2 regions of the Mammaliicoccus fleurettii genome follow, and region 2 is predicted to be linked to the other one. Evidence: riboswitches for the same ligand, from Rfam matches in the RefSeq annotation. Region 2 holds a riboswitch; the other holds the start of a gene.
What was found. A riboswitch is a leader RNA that binds a small molecule or an ion and turns the genes downstream of it on or off. The one in region 2 is predicted to bind S-adenosylmethionine.
Positions count from the first base shown of each region.

Region 1 (8,326 bases), on a different contig from region 2:
CCTTTAGATTCTTTTAAAGGCTTTCCACTTTCCTTAGTCATAGTTAAAGCAATTTCATCTATGTTTTTTAAAATCAATTCATACCATTTATACAATAAAGCACTTCTATCGTGGGCAGGTTTCTTCTTATAATCTTGGAATACTTCATGTGAACGTTTAATTTTTTCATTAATTTCATCTTCACTATTATTTTTTAACGTTTCAATCACTTCACCAGTTGCCGGATTCTTAACATCAAATTCTTCATTTCCCATTTTATATTCCACCTTTTTTATATAAAAATAGCGCTACATAATATGCAGCGCTTTGTTTCTAAGGATTAAACTTTTCAATTTCATCCATAATTCTTTCAAGGTCTTCCACACTATATTGGAATCTACCATGGAAGACAAATTTATTAAAGAAATGTTGTAGTTGTTTTTCTCCTACTAACACTTTAATGTTAGGATCTTGTGAGTAATTACTTATAGTAGCTTCACTCACTTCATTAGGATGGAAGTATATGATTGGTGTTGGTGTATATTTAAGTTCCAGTTGTCGTTGTAATTCTTCTGTTGTACCATCAACTTCTTTAACTTCATCAGTATATGAATGAAATGCTGCAGTTTTATTATTTGATTGTTTTTCTAGTAATAACGTTTGTTCTTTATTTGGATTTAAATCCAAAGTTCCAAAAACTTGTCCTAATACTGGAAAATCATTAAACTGCTGTTCTGTAATACCGTGATAGATGTGACCACTTACTAAATTTGAGTCAATAACATAAATGCCTGTTCTAGTTAATACTAAATGGTCTATTTGTCTTACTTTGCCTAAAGGATCTTTAGGTAAAAATATATTAGCCATTATATGCATATCTTCAGGTCTAATTCTACGTTCATTTACAAGTTGATCTCTTAATTCTAATAAATGTCTATCAGTTATATATTCCCCTTCATTCTTGGAAAATAACTTTAATGAGTCAATTTCTCTTTCTTTTTGTGAAATTTCTTGTTGATGTGATTCTTTTTGTTTAGTTAGAACCTTTTTATTCTCTACTCTTTCATGATCTAACTTCTCTTTGTGCTCAGATTTTAGCGACTCGTTTTGTTGTTTATGAGATTCTTGAATCTTAGTCAAAGATTTTTTCTTTTGTTTTAACGAAACAAAGAATAATATAATAAATAATATCGCAATAACAACTGCTGCGATTAATCCATAATGAATCGGTTCTAATTGACTCATAATTGCAGATCGCTCCCTTTCATAAGTATTACTTCTATTATAGTAAAAAATTCAAATTAATTCAGTATTTATCATAAAATATATTAATTATCCCATTATATTTTTTAATACTTCGTACATTTGAATAGTTATTCCTCACTTTAATAGTAAATTAATTTAATTTCCAATAAAAACACTTTAAATAACATGTACAAAACCTATAAGCAAAGTCCAATGTTTGCAGAAATTAAAAAAGCACTGTATAAAAAGGTAATTTTTTATACAGTGCTTTTTAGTTTATTTAAGTAAATCTTTTAATAAGTCTACTTTATCTAATTCTTCCCAAGGTAATTGAACATCTGTTCTTCCAAAATGTCCATATGCTGCAGTTTTTTTATAAATAGGTTGTCTTAAATTCAGCATTTGTATAATGCCTGCAGGTCTTAAGTCAAATACTTCTCTAATTTTTTCTACTAAAGTTGTTTCTTCAACTTTACCAGTTCCAAATGTTTCTATTGATATTGAAACTGGCTGAGCCACACCTATTGCATATGCTAACTGAACTTCACATTTGTCTGCAAGTCCACTAGCGACAATATTTTTAGCTACATAACGCGCTGCATAAGCTCCTGATCTATCCACTTTAGTTGGATCTTTCCCACTGAAACATCCACCGCCATGTCTAGCATAACCACCGTATGTATCTACGATAATTTTTCTTCCAGTTAATCCTGCATCACCTTGTGGTCCACCAATTACAAATCTACCTGTTGGATTAATAAAGAATTTAGTTTCATCATCTAATAATTCTTTAGGAACGATTGGGTAAATAACATGATCTTTAATATCTTGTTGTATTTTTTCTAGTTCAATTTTTTCATGATGTTGTGAAGAAATAACAATTGTATCAACTCTTACAGGTTTATCATTCTCGTCATATTCAACTGTTACTTGTGTCTTACCATCTGGACGTAAATAATCTAAAGTGCCTTCTTTACGAACATCTGTTAATCGTTTAGCTAATTGATGTGCTAAATAACCTGGTAACGGCATATAAGTTTCTGTTTCATTTGTTGCATATCCGAACATAAGCCCTTGGTCTCCTGCACCAATAGACTCAATTTCTCTATCTGTTAAGTCATCTCTATCTTCTAACGCACAATCTACACCTTGCGCTATATCTGGAGATTGTTCATCAATTGCAGTTAAAATTGCCATTGTTTGAAAATCATAGCCATATTTTGCTCTCGTATATCCTATATCTTTTACAGTTTGTCTTACTACTTTAGGTATATCAACATATGTTGAAGTTGAAATTTCACCTGCAATTAAAGCCATACCTGTTGTTACTGTTGTTTCGCAAGCGACTCTAGCTTTAGGGTCACCTTTTAATAATTCGTCCAAAATTGCGTCAGAAATTTGATCCGCAATCTTATCTGGATGCCCTTCTGTTACTGATTCAGATGTGAAGAGTCTTCTATTCTTTAACATAAAAAATCTCCTTTAAATAATGTTGTACGGTCTCTTTCTCTGCGCAAATAAAAAGTGCCCTCTCTCAATAAAAATAGAGAGAAGGCACACTCGTCCATTCGCTCTTATCGTTCAGACAATATTGGTCTGCAAACGGTTTGGCACCTTTCTTTCAAATAGAAAGAGGTTGCTGGGTTTCATTGGGTCCATGTCCCTCCACCACTCAGGATAAGAGAATCCGTCAAAGACGATAATACTAGAGTTTTCTGATTATGTCAATGCAACGAAATATAATTCAATTGTCATAAATTTTTAAAATAAATTTTCCTATTAGTATAGACTATATATTTTAATGTGTTATACTAATTCCATGAAAATGCTTACAACACTAATATAAGACATGGGGGTCGTCATTTATGGCAATACAGTCAATTACAGAATCAATCGAACTTTCTAACCTTCTTAATAAGGAAACTACACACAAACAACTCTCTAGAACTGAATTATATAGTCATATTCTAGAATCTGGTGAAGGGGTATTAACTGAATCTGGTGCTATTAGAATGGAAACAGGGAAATATACCGGACGTTCACCTAAAGATAAATTTATTGTAAAAGAAGCAGATACAGAACAAGATATTGATTGGGGAACAATCAATCAACCTATCTCAGAAAATAGCTTCTTAAATTTATATGATCAAGTTATTGACTATTTAAACCAAAAATCACAACTTTATGTCTTCAATGGATATGCTGGTGCAGATGAATCATCACGCTTAGATTTACGTGTGATTAATGAGTTACCTTGGCATAATCTATTTGCTCAAAATATGTTTATACGTCCTGAAACTAAAGAAGATGCACTTAATATTAATCCTAACTTTACTGTTATCAGTGCACCTGGATTTAAAGCAAATCCAGAAAAGGACGGCACAAACTCTGAAACATTTATTATCACTTCATTCAAACATCGCGTTATATTAATTGGTGGTACTGAATATGCTGGTGAAATGAAAAAAGGTATATTCTCAGTTATGAACTACTTGTTACCTAAAAAAGGCATTATGAGCATGCATTGCTCAGCTAATGTTGGTTATAACAAAGATGTCGCTTTATTCTTCGGTCTATCTGGAACAGGTAAAACAACTTTATCTGCTGATCCAAATAGAAAACTTATCGGAGACGACGAACACGGTTGGAATGAGAATGGAGTCTTCAATATCGAAGGAGGCTGTTACGCTAAAACAGTAAGCCTTAGTCGAGAAAAAGAACCACAAATTTATGATGCAATTCGATATGGTACAGTATTAGAAAATGTAGGTGTTAAATCTTGTGGATCAGTTGATTACAACGACACTTCATTAACTGAAAATACTAGAGCAGCATACCCTATCGATTTTATAGATAATATTGTAACACCATCAATTGCAGCTCATCCAAATACAATCATCTTCTTAACAGCAGATGCATTTGGTGTATTACCTCCAATTTCAAAATTAGATAAATCACAAGCGATGTATCACTTCTTAAGTGGATTTACATCTAAATTAGCAGGAACAGAAAGAGGCGTAACGAGTCCACAACCTGTATTCTCAACTTGTTTCGGCTCTCCATTCTTACCATTACATGCGACAGAATATGCAGAATTACTAGGTAAATTAATTGACGAACATGATGTAGATGTTTACTTAGTGAACACTGGCTGGACTGGTGGAGAGTATGGTGTAGGTTCTAGAATGGACTTAAAACATACACGCTCAATGATTCGTCGTGCAATAAGTGGAGAAATCAAAAATTCTGAATTTGTTAAAGATGATATTTTTGGTCTAAATATTCCTAAACACGTTTCAGGAGTACCATCAGAAATATTATACCCACGTAATACATGGGTATCAGCAGAAGCATATGATGAAAAAGCTAAACAACTTGCTTCAGATTTCAAAGAAAACTTCTGTAAATTTGGAGAAACTTCAGAACACATTCAAGCAGAAGGCGGATTTACTTTTAATCGTTAAAATTAACCCCATGTATAAAAAAACCTTAAAGTTGAACTGAAATTCAACTTTAAGGGTTTTTGTTTTCACATTTATCCATCCAATTATGAATTTGAATGAGTGTCTGTTTTTCTTTTTCAGGTCTAAATACATGCCCTTCTCCTTGTTCATAAATCGTGCTATATTCTACATTATGTTCTTTTAAATGTTCTTCTAAATGGTACGCCATATTGATATTAACTTGTTTATCTTTATCACCATGAACAATTAAAATTGGCGGGCTATCTTGATTAATGTTTTTCAAAGCATTTCTACGTTCATATTCTTCATATTGCTTTTTAGGATGTCCAACCATCCTTTTTAACATTCCTCGTAAATCAATTCTCTCTTCATACATCATAAGTAAATCAGTTACTCCGCCCCAAATTATATAACTTGTTGCTTTAACTGTTTGATACGTAAGTAAGCCTTGTATACCGCCTCTAGAAAAACCTATAATATGAACAGGTATTTGCGGGTATTTTTCTTTTAATATATTGATACCAACAATTACATCATTTAAATCGTCTCCACAAAAATGATCTCTTCCTTCGCTTCCGTTACTTCCTCGATAATAAGGAGCGAATACTAATGTATTTTTATTTTTAAATTGAGACATTCTTGCTGGCCTTACTCTACCAACTTGTCCTTTACCACCTCGTAAATAAACAACGATTCTTTCAACGTTTTTATGAGGTGTCATTAGCAACCCTCTAACTTTAAGTCGATCTACAATATAAATCACTTCTTCTGTCACGTGATCTAAAAGGAAAACAGGCATTCTTTTTCTACTGAAGAAATCCAAGTTTATACACCCTTTCAACACACTTTAATATCGCTTTATCTTTTAATAAAAAACTCTTTTTTTGTTCAGGTACATCATCTATATTTTGAACAATAATCGGGCCATATGTTTCAAAATACTCACTTTTTACCTCCATCGAATCAACTTTAATAAAATATACGTCTTTATCGAATGGTTTCTCATCATGCACTGTATATGAAGCAATAAACGTTACTTCTTTAGGGATTGCACCTGTTTCTTCATATAATTCTCTTACTATTGCTTCTTTATTTGTTTCATTTTGCTCCACTTTTCCACCAGGAAATTCTATTCCTCTGATTTTATGATGAGTCATAATATAATTATTCTTGTATATAGGAATTCCAAGTACATGTTTAGCTTTTTGTATATCGTTCGCTTCTTTATATTCTAAATCTACGTTTAGTCCATATGGATCTTTATAGCGCATGAAACACGACCTCTTTCTTCGATTGTGATAAACTGTATATATATTTTATTAGGAAGGTAGAAAATATTGAAAAAATTAACCTTAACGTCCTTGATATTAACAATTACTCTTATTCTAGCAAGTTGTAGTCAACAAGGTCAAAATAATTTTAAAAATAGCAGTGAAGCTATTGAAGCATTTCAAAAAAACATTAAAGATGTCGATACCCATTCTATAAAATCTAAAAATGAAACAACTGTAGATTTTCAAGATAGAAAGACAAAGTTAAAACAAAATTCATATGGCCGTACAAATCATCACGATAAACTTTCATTTAATGTAGAACAATCTAGTAATACTAAGGAATTCAAAACACGTGACAAAAGTATCTTTATAGATTCAAATGAAATCAAATCTTCACCAAAGACTAAATACTTAAATTATCATGCACAAAATGCTGAAATTGATTATTATCAAAAAATTGGTCAAGACTGGTTTGATTTAACTACATTTAACCAAAGTTTATTAAAACCGATTGAAGATGATGTGACGATTAAAGACAATACCCTTTCATATGAAGGTACTGACAGCGTAATGAAATATTTATATCAATTAGGATATAGCCAATCTCCTTTAATCGATCAAGAATCATTAAGTAATATTAATGATTTAAAAATTAAAAAAGGTAAATTCAATTTAACTTTCCAAGAAGACAAAACATTACCTAAAAAATTAACTTTTAATATTGTCGCTACAGGAAAAATAAAGAACGAAACAATAAATATTCATATGAAACAAACAACACAATTTTATAAGTTTAATAATACTAAAGTTAAACCATACAAAAATTTAACAGAAAATAATTATAAATAGGAGAATTGATATGAAAAAATTATTCATTAAATTAATCCGTCTATACCAAAACTATATATCACCATTAACTCCACCTACATGCAGATTTGAACCAACATGCTCTAATTATGCTGTAGAAGCAATTTCTGAATATGGTGCATTAAAAGGAACATGGTTAGGTACGAAAAGAATATTAAAATGTCATCCATTCCATGCAGGAGGATATGATCCAGTTCCACCAAAAAAAGACCATACACATTAATTGTCTCAACCTTAGTCAACCATAGTGGGATCGTAATCTTTTTTAAAATTAGATTACGATCCCACTTCTTTATTTTATAAGTTTAACTGTATCTACTTTTGGTGGTAAATATTTAATTTTATTGTTCTTTATTTCAGCACTATCCTTAACGATATCATCCATGAAATAATAATCACTTGGTGTCACATCACTTGGATAATCACTATGCTGAGCTAAATATGCGGTGAAATAACTACTTAAACCAAATTCATACATACCACCTATTACAAATTTCAATTTATTCTTTTTACAATAATCGATTATTTCTAGAGATTTATCTATCCCTCCTATTCGGGAAGGTTTAATAACAACCCCATCTATAAGTTCAGATTTATTAAATTTATTAATTTGTTCTAAATTCAAAGCTGACTCATCAATAAATATAGGTAACGTTAATGATTTACGATATTCCTTATATAAATCAAAATGACTAAATGGCTGCTCTATATAAATAAAGTCTTGATCTTTAAATGTGTTTAATAAAGAAATATTACTTTCTTCTAATACTCCGTTTGCATCAATAGCTCTTTTAATTTGAGGATAATATTGTTCTAAAAATGCAATATCTTTTCGAATTCCATTGTGCCATTTTATTTTAATTCTTGAAGGTAATTCACCATGATATTGATTAAAGTATTTTTCAATATCATGATTTACAGTAGCACCATATGCTATATCAAATTCATATAAATCATGGAACTTCTGATAAAAAATCATAGACATTACACTTCGAGCGTTCGGAAAGTCATTTAGTTCATCTATTAATTGACAACTTAGTTTATAACTATTTATTTGATCATAAACATGTCTTTCAAACCAATTAGTTAATTCTTTTTTTACAGAATCTATCGTTTCAAAATGATACCAATCCGTGCTAAAGGCATTACACTCTCCATAGTATTTCTGTCCATTACTATCAACCCATTCAACAATCAATACTTCACGTTCTTCCATTTCAATTAAAGGTGTTTTGATAGATACTCTGAACGGAGCTTTAAATAAATAAAAATTCATCGTATTTTTACTCATGGGTTATCCACTCTTTCACTTTATGCCTTGAAAGTTTACCGGTTGAAGTTCTTGGTATTTCATCCATTTTATAAAAATATTTTGGGTGTTTATATTTGGCTAAATATTCATTCAACAAAATCTTAAATTCATTAATTTCTATTTTACTTTCACCTTCATATACTAAAGCAGGTACTTGTCCCCACTTTTCATCTTCAACAGGAACC
Region 1 covers NZ_MWJM01000008.1:77,495-85,820, forward strand. Annotated here, with positions in the region: gene B2G86_RS07985 (NAD-dependent succinate-semialdehyde dehydrogenase) at 1-254, opposite strand, end outside; gene B2G86_RS07990 (nuclease-related domain-containing protein) at 313-1,224, opposite strand; gene metK (methionine adenosyltransferase) at 1,501-2,694, opposite strand; SAM riboswitch class I at 2,796-2,908, opposite strand; gene pckA (phosphoenolpyruvate carboxykinase (ATP)) at 3,090-4,688, shown strand; gene B2G86_RS08005 (alpha/beta hydrolase family protein) at 4,738-5,511, opposite strand; gene ytkD (RNA deprotection pyrophosphohydrolase) at 5,495-5,959, opposite strand; gene B2G86_RS08015 (hypothetical protein) at 6,026-6,811, shown strand; gene yidD (membrane protein insertion efficiency factor YidD) at 6,822-7,052, shown strand; gene menC (o-succinylbenzoate synthase) at 7,122-8,120, opposite strand; gene menE (o-succinylbenzoate--CoA ligase) at 8,113-8,326, opposite strand, start outside.
Region 1: linked by a shared signal. The riboswitch ahead of metK (methionine adenosyltransferase) and the one ahead of metX (homoserine O-acetyltransferase MetX) in region 2 are both predicted to bind S-adenosylmethionine.

Region 2 (8,326 bases):
GTACCAATTTTGTTATCACCGCGTTTTTCTTCTTCTAGTTCATCTTGTTTTAAATGATATGGCAAGATTACTTGTGCACGGTTAGAAATTCTCAAGTTGTTTGTTTCAACTCCGCGTTCGTTTAAAGCATCTAATTCTTTTAATAAAGCTACTGGATCAACTACTACGCCATTACCGATAACACTTGATTTCTCTTTATAAAATATACCTGATGGTACTAAGTGTAATTTATAAGTTTCTCCATCAAATTTTATTGTATGACCTGCATTGTTACCGCCTGAAAAACGTGCAATAACGTTTGCATCCTCTGCTAAGAAATCTGTAATTTTACCTTTACCTTCGTCTCCCCATTGCGTCCCAACTACTACGATTGATGACATGTGAGCACCTCCGCTTTTTCTCATTAACCATTAAGTATTCTATCAGTCCTATAACTAAATTGCAAACTAAAAACGAACATTAGTTATGAGTGTTTTTTTACATTTTGTAATCACATCACAATGTCTAATAAACGCCTTAACCATAGTAATTAAAAGGTTTTAAACCAAAATCACTAACTATAAAAACACAAACATAAAGAAATAATAGTGTCTTTACACAAAACAAAAGACGTACATTATAATAGAAAGTTCTATAAATGTACGTCTTTATGCCTAAAAACTTTTTTATTCAAATTCCATTCCTGCATGTTGATAATCGATATCTGTGAATTTGTTGTATTGTTTCATGAAATGCAGTTTAACTGTGCCGGTTGGACCGTTACGTTGTTTAGCAATGATAATTTCTATTTCACCATTATCATCTTGTGCACCAGCATCAACTGCTTCACCATCTTCGTCTTCTCCGCCTCTTGAATAATAATCATCTCTATACAAGAAGGCAACAATATCAGCATCTTGCTCAATAGAACCTGATTCACGAATATCACTCATCATCGGTCTCTTATCTTGTCTTTGCTCAACGCCACGAGATAACTGACTTAATGCGATAACTGGACACTCTAATTCCCTTGCTATTGCTTTAAGCATACGAGATATTTCAGATACTTCTTGTTGTCTGTTATCTGAACTTCGTGAACCGCTACCTTGAATTAACTGTAGGTAGTCAATCACAATCATATCTAATCCATGCTCTTGTTTCAGTCTACGACATTTTGCACGAATATCCGTTATACGAATACCTGGTGTATCATCAATAAATATTTTTGTACGAGACAGTTTACCTACTGCAACTGTAAATCTGCTCCAGTCTTCTTCTGTCATTGAACCTGTACGCAATCTATTTGAATCAACATTACCCGTACTACAAATCATACGTGTTGCCAGCTGATCTGCACCCATTTCGAGCGAGAAGATTCCAACAGAGTATAAATCTTGATGTGTTGCTACTTGTTGAGCAATATTTAATGCGAAGGCAGTCTTACCGACAGAAGGACGTGCCGCAATAATAATTAAATCATTGCGGTTAAATCCTGCTGTCATTTGGTCTAAATCTCTATATCCTGTTGGTATTCCTGGCGTTTGACCACTGTTTTGGTCTAGTTGCTCAGCATTATCAAATACTATACTTAAGACATCTTTTATGTCTTTGAATCCTTCTGTACCTCTTGAAGCAGAAATCTCTAATATTCTTTTTTCTGCGTCACCTAGCAACGATTCTAAATCAAGCTCTGGATTATACCCATCTTCAGCGATACTATCTGCTACACGAATCAATTGACGTTTCACTGCATGTTTAAATACTATATCTATGTAGAAATGAATATTTCTAGTTGTTGGGACATTGTTTGCTAATTCAGCTAAGTATGCTGGGCCACCCGCTTCTTCTAACAAAGATTCAGCTGCTAACTCATCCATCAGTGTTACCGAATCAATTTCTTTATTCTGCTCACTTAACATCAACATTGCTCTAAAAATATGTTGGTGATTTGCACGATAGAAAGCTTCAGGTATTAATGTTTCACCTGTTGAGTTAATCAGTTCAGGATCAATCAAGATTGCACCGATAACAGATTGTTCAGCCTCTATACTATGGGGCATTTGTTTCGCATTCATCATATTATCCATACCATCCATACTGATTACTCCTTTCCGTTTTTAATATTTTTTATTATAACGCATTAAAATAGGTCGGTAAATCAAATACCGACCATTTTAATGGATTACTTAAGCTTCAACAACGTGTACTTTTAAAGTTCCAGAAACTTTATTATGAAGTTTAATAGGAACATTTGTATAACCTAAACTATGAATGCCATTAGGTAAGTCCATTTTGCGTTTATCTACTTTAATTTGGTGTTGTTTTTCTAATGCTTGTGTAATTTGTTTAGTACTTACTGAACCAAACAATTTACCACCTTCACCTGTTTTAGCAGAAATTTCAACTTCTAATTCTTTTAATTTTTCTGCAAGTGCTTTTGCATCATCTATTTCTTGTTGTTTCAACTCTTCTTGGCGTTTATTTTGTTGTTCTAATTGTTTCATATTACCTGGAGTTGCTTCAACAGCAAAATTATTTTTTATTAAGTAATTTTGACCATAACCTACTGGTACGTCTTTTACTTCGCCTTTTTTACCTTTACCTTTAACGTCTTGTGTGAAAATAACTTTCATTATTCTTCCACTCCTTTTTCGTCTGATTCAACAACCTTAATTAATTCTTCGATTGCTTTCTCTACTGATGTATTTTTAATTTGTGTTGCGCATTTGATAAATGACCGCCTCCACCTAATGCTTCCATTGTTAATTGTACATTCACTTCACCTAACGAGCGTGCGGAAATACCAATTGTATCTTCAGATCGTCTTGCTACTACATAAGATGCTTCCACACCTTCTAAGCCTAGCAACTCATCTGCAGCCTGTGCAACTGTAACAGGGTGATAAGTTTGATGATCTTCTCCATGAGCAATTGCGACACCATTGCGTAACAGTTTAACTGTCTTAATTAAATCCGAACGTTTAATGTACGTATCTATATCATCCTTTAAGAAATGCTGACAAAGAATTGTATCTGCGCCATGACTTCTTAAAAAGCTCGCTGCATCAAATGTTCGTGATCCTGTTCTTAACGTAAAGTTACGTGTATCGACAATAATACCTGCTAACATGATGGTTGATTCTATTCTCGTTAAACGATGTTCTGTTGGTTGATATTCTAGCAATTCTGTTACAAGTTCAGCAGTTGAACTTGCGTAAGGCTCCATATAAACAAGTAGCGGACTAGATATAATGCTTTCTCCTCGACGATGATGGTCGATCACTACTTTTCTATTTGCTTTATTCAACAAGTTCTCATCTATTACTAGTTCAGGTTTATGCGTGTCTACAACTACTAGCGTTGTACGTGGTGTCATTTCATGCCATGCTTCTTCTGAAGTAATAAATCTTTCCTTAAGGTCAGGCTTCTCGTCTATTTCAGTCATAACACGTTCTAATGTACTATCAATATCAGAGTCATTCAACACAATATAAGACTCTAAATTATTCATTTTGGCTATACGAGAAACACCGATTGCTGCACCGATTGCATCCATATCAGGTGATTTATGACCCATAATAATAACCTTGTCACCTTCAATTAAGATATCTCTTAATGCATGTGAAATAACACGGGCACGGACTCTTGTTCTTTTTTCCATTGGGTCTGTTTTACCACCATAAAATCTCACATTACCATTACTATTCTTAATTGCAACTTGGTCTCCACCACGTCCGAGCGCTAAGTCTAAACTTGATTGTGATAGCTCACCTAATTCAATTAAGTTCTCACTACCTTCACCAATACCGATACTCAATGTTAACTGGTGTCCAATTTCTCTTGTTCTATCTCTTAAGTCATCTAATAAATTGAACTTCAATGTTTCAATATCTTCTAGAATGCTGTTATTTAATAATGCTATAAATTGATCAGAACTATATCGTTTAATAAATAGTTGATAACGTGATGACCAATCGTCTATAACACGTGTAATGATACTATTGACTTCAGAACGTTGAGAATCATTCATGTTCTGAGTAATTTCGTCATAATTATCTAAGAAAATTGTCGCTATGATCGGTTTTTCATTTTCATATAATTCATATACATGTGAAGACTCTGTTATATCAAACAGATAAATAGCTTTTTCATCTTCAGTATATGTAACTTTATATTTATAAGAACCTTCTTCAATCTCTACTTCATGTGTGTTTTCTAATCTTTTTAAAATATTTGGAAAAACTTCATTAATTGGTTCGTCTAAAACATCTCGTTCTATACGTTTATTTATAAAATTATTAATCCATTCGATATGATCTTTTTTATCTAATAGTATTACACCTATTGGTAAGTCACTGACAGCACTCGTTTTACTTTTAGTAATTCTTCCGGCTAAACTCCCAATATATAAATCTAATTTTAAGAAGCTCTTTCTAATAAAAAATATGCTCACTGCAATTAGAATTACTGTAACAACCGTCGAAATAATCGCCCAATATATAGAATTAAAAAAACTGAATACAAGTATCACTAAAGCTAATATCATCATAATTATGTACGGAAATATTAGGGCTTTCTTAACTGATTGACGGTTCATAAACTCACCTCAATTTACTTTTTTATGCGTTGTTTTAAATTAAACCAAATATCCATCAATCCAAATAAGTACGCAAATGGTTTAAACACAAATGCCAATACAAATATCAAAACTCCCACAACAACAGGTAGTTTTTTCACTTTTACAAATAAATGGAACAACGATAATGCTTGAATAAATATAACCCATTCTAACACAAATTGTAAGTTAGTGACTATGCCATACATCACAACATTTTCTTTCGTTACAAACAAACTTATCAGCACGGTTATCACAAATACAAAAGCTACACTTCTATTAATTTGCCACATAAATAATGGTCTAAATACTGGTGTCGCTACTTTGAATTTTCTTAGTATAGGGAATGTCACAAGTAAATTAACAAATACTAATAAAAATACCCATAATACTATATACCCAGGAATACTTGCTTGTAATATTTCTAATGAAGTTTGTAATGTTTCTTCAATTTCAGTCGTTAAATTTCCACCCATTTCAAAGTAAGAAATTAAAACATCATGATACTGACTGAAAAACTTGCTTGTTAAAGGTAGGTTTCCCGTAATTTGTAAAATTAATACACTACCTATTGTTAAAATACTCATAAACGTTGTCACTAAGTATAGAATACGTTCTTTTGATGTACGTTCAACGAGCAATTGACCTATGAAAACACTCATAAATATCATAAGCGTCATGACTGTTAATAAAAATACATTATTAAATAATACGGTCGCACATAAGGTCACGACGACTGTCACAAAAAATGACGGTTTAGATCGATACCAGAGTATTGTTCCGGGTATCGTAATGAACGGTAATATAATAATCGCTAAATATGGTACAAGACTCATGACAATCACACTAAGCACAAGTACTAATGTTGCAATAATTGTCGCTTTTATATCGACTTTAAAAGACAAATTTTTCACTTCCCAATCTAATTTAAACATCTTTCTCTATTTTACAGATTTTTAACGCTTAAAACAACGTACGTGACTTTTCAGATGATATTAACGCGCTTTAAATTTATGTAATTTTAAGAAGTGATATACGTAAGGTGCCCAATCTCCAAAGTTTAATAGAAATCCATCATGGCCAACATTGTCTGGTACGAAGAAATGTCTATGATATTTAAAGAATCTACCTAAAGCTCTAACTTGATCATCTGGATACAATAAATCATCAGCGAACCCTAAAGTTAATACTTTCGTTTCGAGTTGTTGTAACCTTTCTTCGACATCATCACGACCTTTAAATATGTCATGACTATCTAATACATCTAACAATGTTAAATAACAATCTTTATTGAAGACATCTTTAAATTTATTACCTTGATATTTTTGGTAACTCACTACATCATCCGCTGAAAATCTCGATTCATAATCTTTACTTGAACGGTAAGTTAAGAAGCCTATCTGTCTTGCGATACTTAAGCCATCTTGTCCATTCATATTTATAACTTGTCTAGCAATCTCATTAAACGCTCTACTATATGATGAAGTCTTCTCTGTAGCTGCTAATATAACTGCTTTTTTAACTTCAATAGATCCGTCATAAAGCATTTCTAAAGTTTGCATTCCACCTAGAGAACCACCAATTAATACATCTATTTTTTCGTAGCCAAAATGTTTTAACGCTAAAATATTTGCTTTAGAAATATCTCTCATAGACAATCTCTCAGGAAAGTCGGGCGTATTCAATTTAGAGCTTGAACCATAAGGGCTACCAATCACATTGAATGTTATAAACTGATAATCATTGATTGAAAGATAACCACCATCAATAATTTCTCTCCACCAACCTGGATTTTCATCATCTCCATAAGTAAGATGATTCCCTGTTAAAGCATGACAAACAACAACTAAAGGCTGTCCTTTGTGACCTACATATTCATATTGAAGCTTTAAATTATCTATCACTTCACCAGATTCTGTTTCGAAATGTCCTAGTTCAACTAAACCTGTGTCTCGAGAAATAAGCATATTAGAACCTCCTTGTTATTAAATAGAAAGACTTCTTACTCGTTAAAGAAGTAAGAAGTCCTCATCATCCTTATTATGCGAGTAAACTCGTTGGTAGTAGCACCGTATCTTAAACGACCGGTTGCTGAAGTGTCATCGGGCCAAATCCCTTAACTTCTCTGAATAAGCTTTGCTATATAATTTATATTAAGAATACTAGAAAAGTGCATTTCTTTCAATAAGTTAACGAATGAAATTAAAAGACTAATCGAACAATCGCCATGATGAACATTCCTGCTATAACTGATATCGTTAAACTTCTAGAAATTAAAGCTATCATCAATGTTGGAATGGCAACGAAAATACTTTCGTAGTTGAATGTGAACCCAGAATGACCTTCTTGATTTAACATACCTTCAACAATCAATGCTGTAAATAAACATACAGGCACATATTGCAGCCATTTAATCACACTTTTAGGAAATTCAACCTTTGATAAAAATGCAAAGGGCGATACCCTTATAACCCACGTTAAAATAAAACAACCCAAAATAATAAGCATTAAATACATTGAAATACTCATTTATCAAACACCACCCCTGCGACTGAAGCAATGATCGTCGCTAAAATAATAGATAAATAAGTCGGCATAAAACATGTAAGAATTATCATACAAATGGTTGTTAAGACAATTAAAAATATATAAAAGAAAACTTTGGTTTTATGTATTGTTTCAAACTGTGCGACGAGTAAAAATATAAACATCGCTGTTAAAGCGTAATCTAAACCAAAAGCTTCAGGCTTCGGAATCAAGTTTCCTACTAAACCACCTATTATTGAAGTCAATATCCACAATAAATAAGCAGAAATATTTAAACCGTGCATCCACGTAGCATTTAAAGCTTTTTCTTTAGCATATTTTGTTATTGCAACACCAAATGATTCGTCGGTCACGAGTGTTCCTATACCGATATTAGACCAAAATCCATTACCTTTAAACGCTGGGACTAACGCTAAACTTTGAAGAAACATTCTAGAATTAACAAAGAATACAGTTAATAAAATAGCTGATATAGGAGATTGAATTGCAACTAACGCACAAATAATAAATTGAGCCGCACCTGCATATACAAAGATAGATAACAAAGCAATTTCTAAAATAGATAAGCCTGATGAAACACCTACAATTCCAAATGCTAATGCAACACTAAAATATCCAAGCATCGTAGGTATACAATCTTTAACACCTTGAAGAAATAAAGTTTTATTCGTCATACTAGAACTGGTCAATTGCCTACCTCCAAACTACATAACGCCAATCAGGTTAGTCTAACGTTTGTCTAACCTCAGTCTGACTTATCTCTTTTTTTATTTTTAAATATGTCTTATTTTTATCATACATACCACACTTTAGCAATAAGACCTGATTGTATATTAAATCAATTTTCATAACCTTTCTTGCCTAAAAAAAGGCACCTGAGGAAAAAATATGAGTGAGAAACTACAGAACCGTACCCTACCCTAGGCAAGCATGCACGTACAAAATCGTAAGATTTTATAAAAATAGATATTATTAATGATTTTGTATAGTGCGGACGCCTGAGGGAATAGTATGTGTGAGAGACTACAGGCTCGAGCCATACCCCTAGGCAAGCATGCACATACAAAATCGTAAGATTTTATAAAAACAGATTATTAGTAACGATTTTGTATAGTGCGGACGCCTGAGGGAATAGTATGTGTGAGAGACTACAGGCTCGAGCCATACCCTAGGCAAGCATGCACTT
Region 2 covers NZ_MWJM01000005.1:114,457-122,782, reverse strand. Annotated here, with positions in the region: gene B2G86_RS05900 (adenylosuccinate synthase) at 1-380, opposite strand, end outside; gene dnaB (replicative DNA helicase) at 666-2,066, opposite strand; gene rplI (50S ribosomal protein L9) at 2,166-2,612, opposite strand; partial or broken gene B2G86_RS05885 (DHH family phosphoesterase) at 2,612-4,575, opposite strand; gene B2G86_RS05880 (DUF2232 domain-containing protein) at 4,590-5,507, opposite strand; gene metX (homoserine O-acetyltransferase MetX) at 5,589-6,560, opposite strand; SAM riboswitch class I at 6,628-6,729, opposite strand; gene B2G86_RS05870 (AzlD domain-containing protein) at 6,796-7,122, opposite strand; gene B2G86_RS05865 (AzlC family ABC transporter permease) at 7,119-7,814, opposite strand.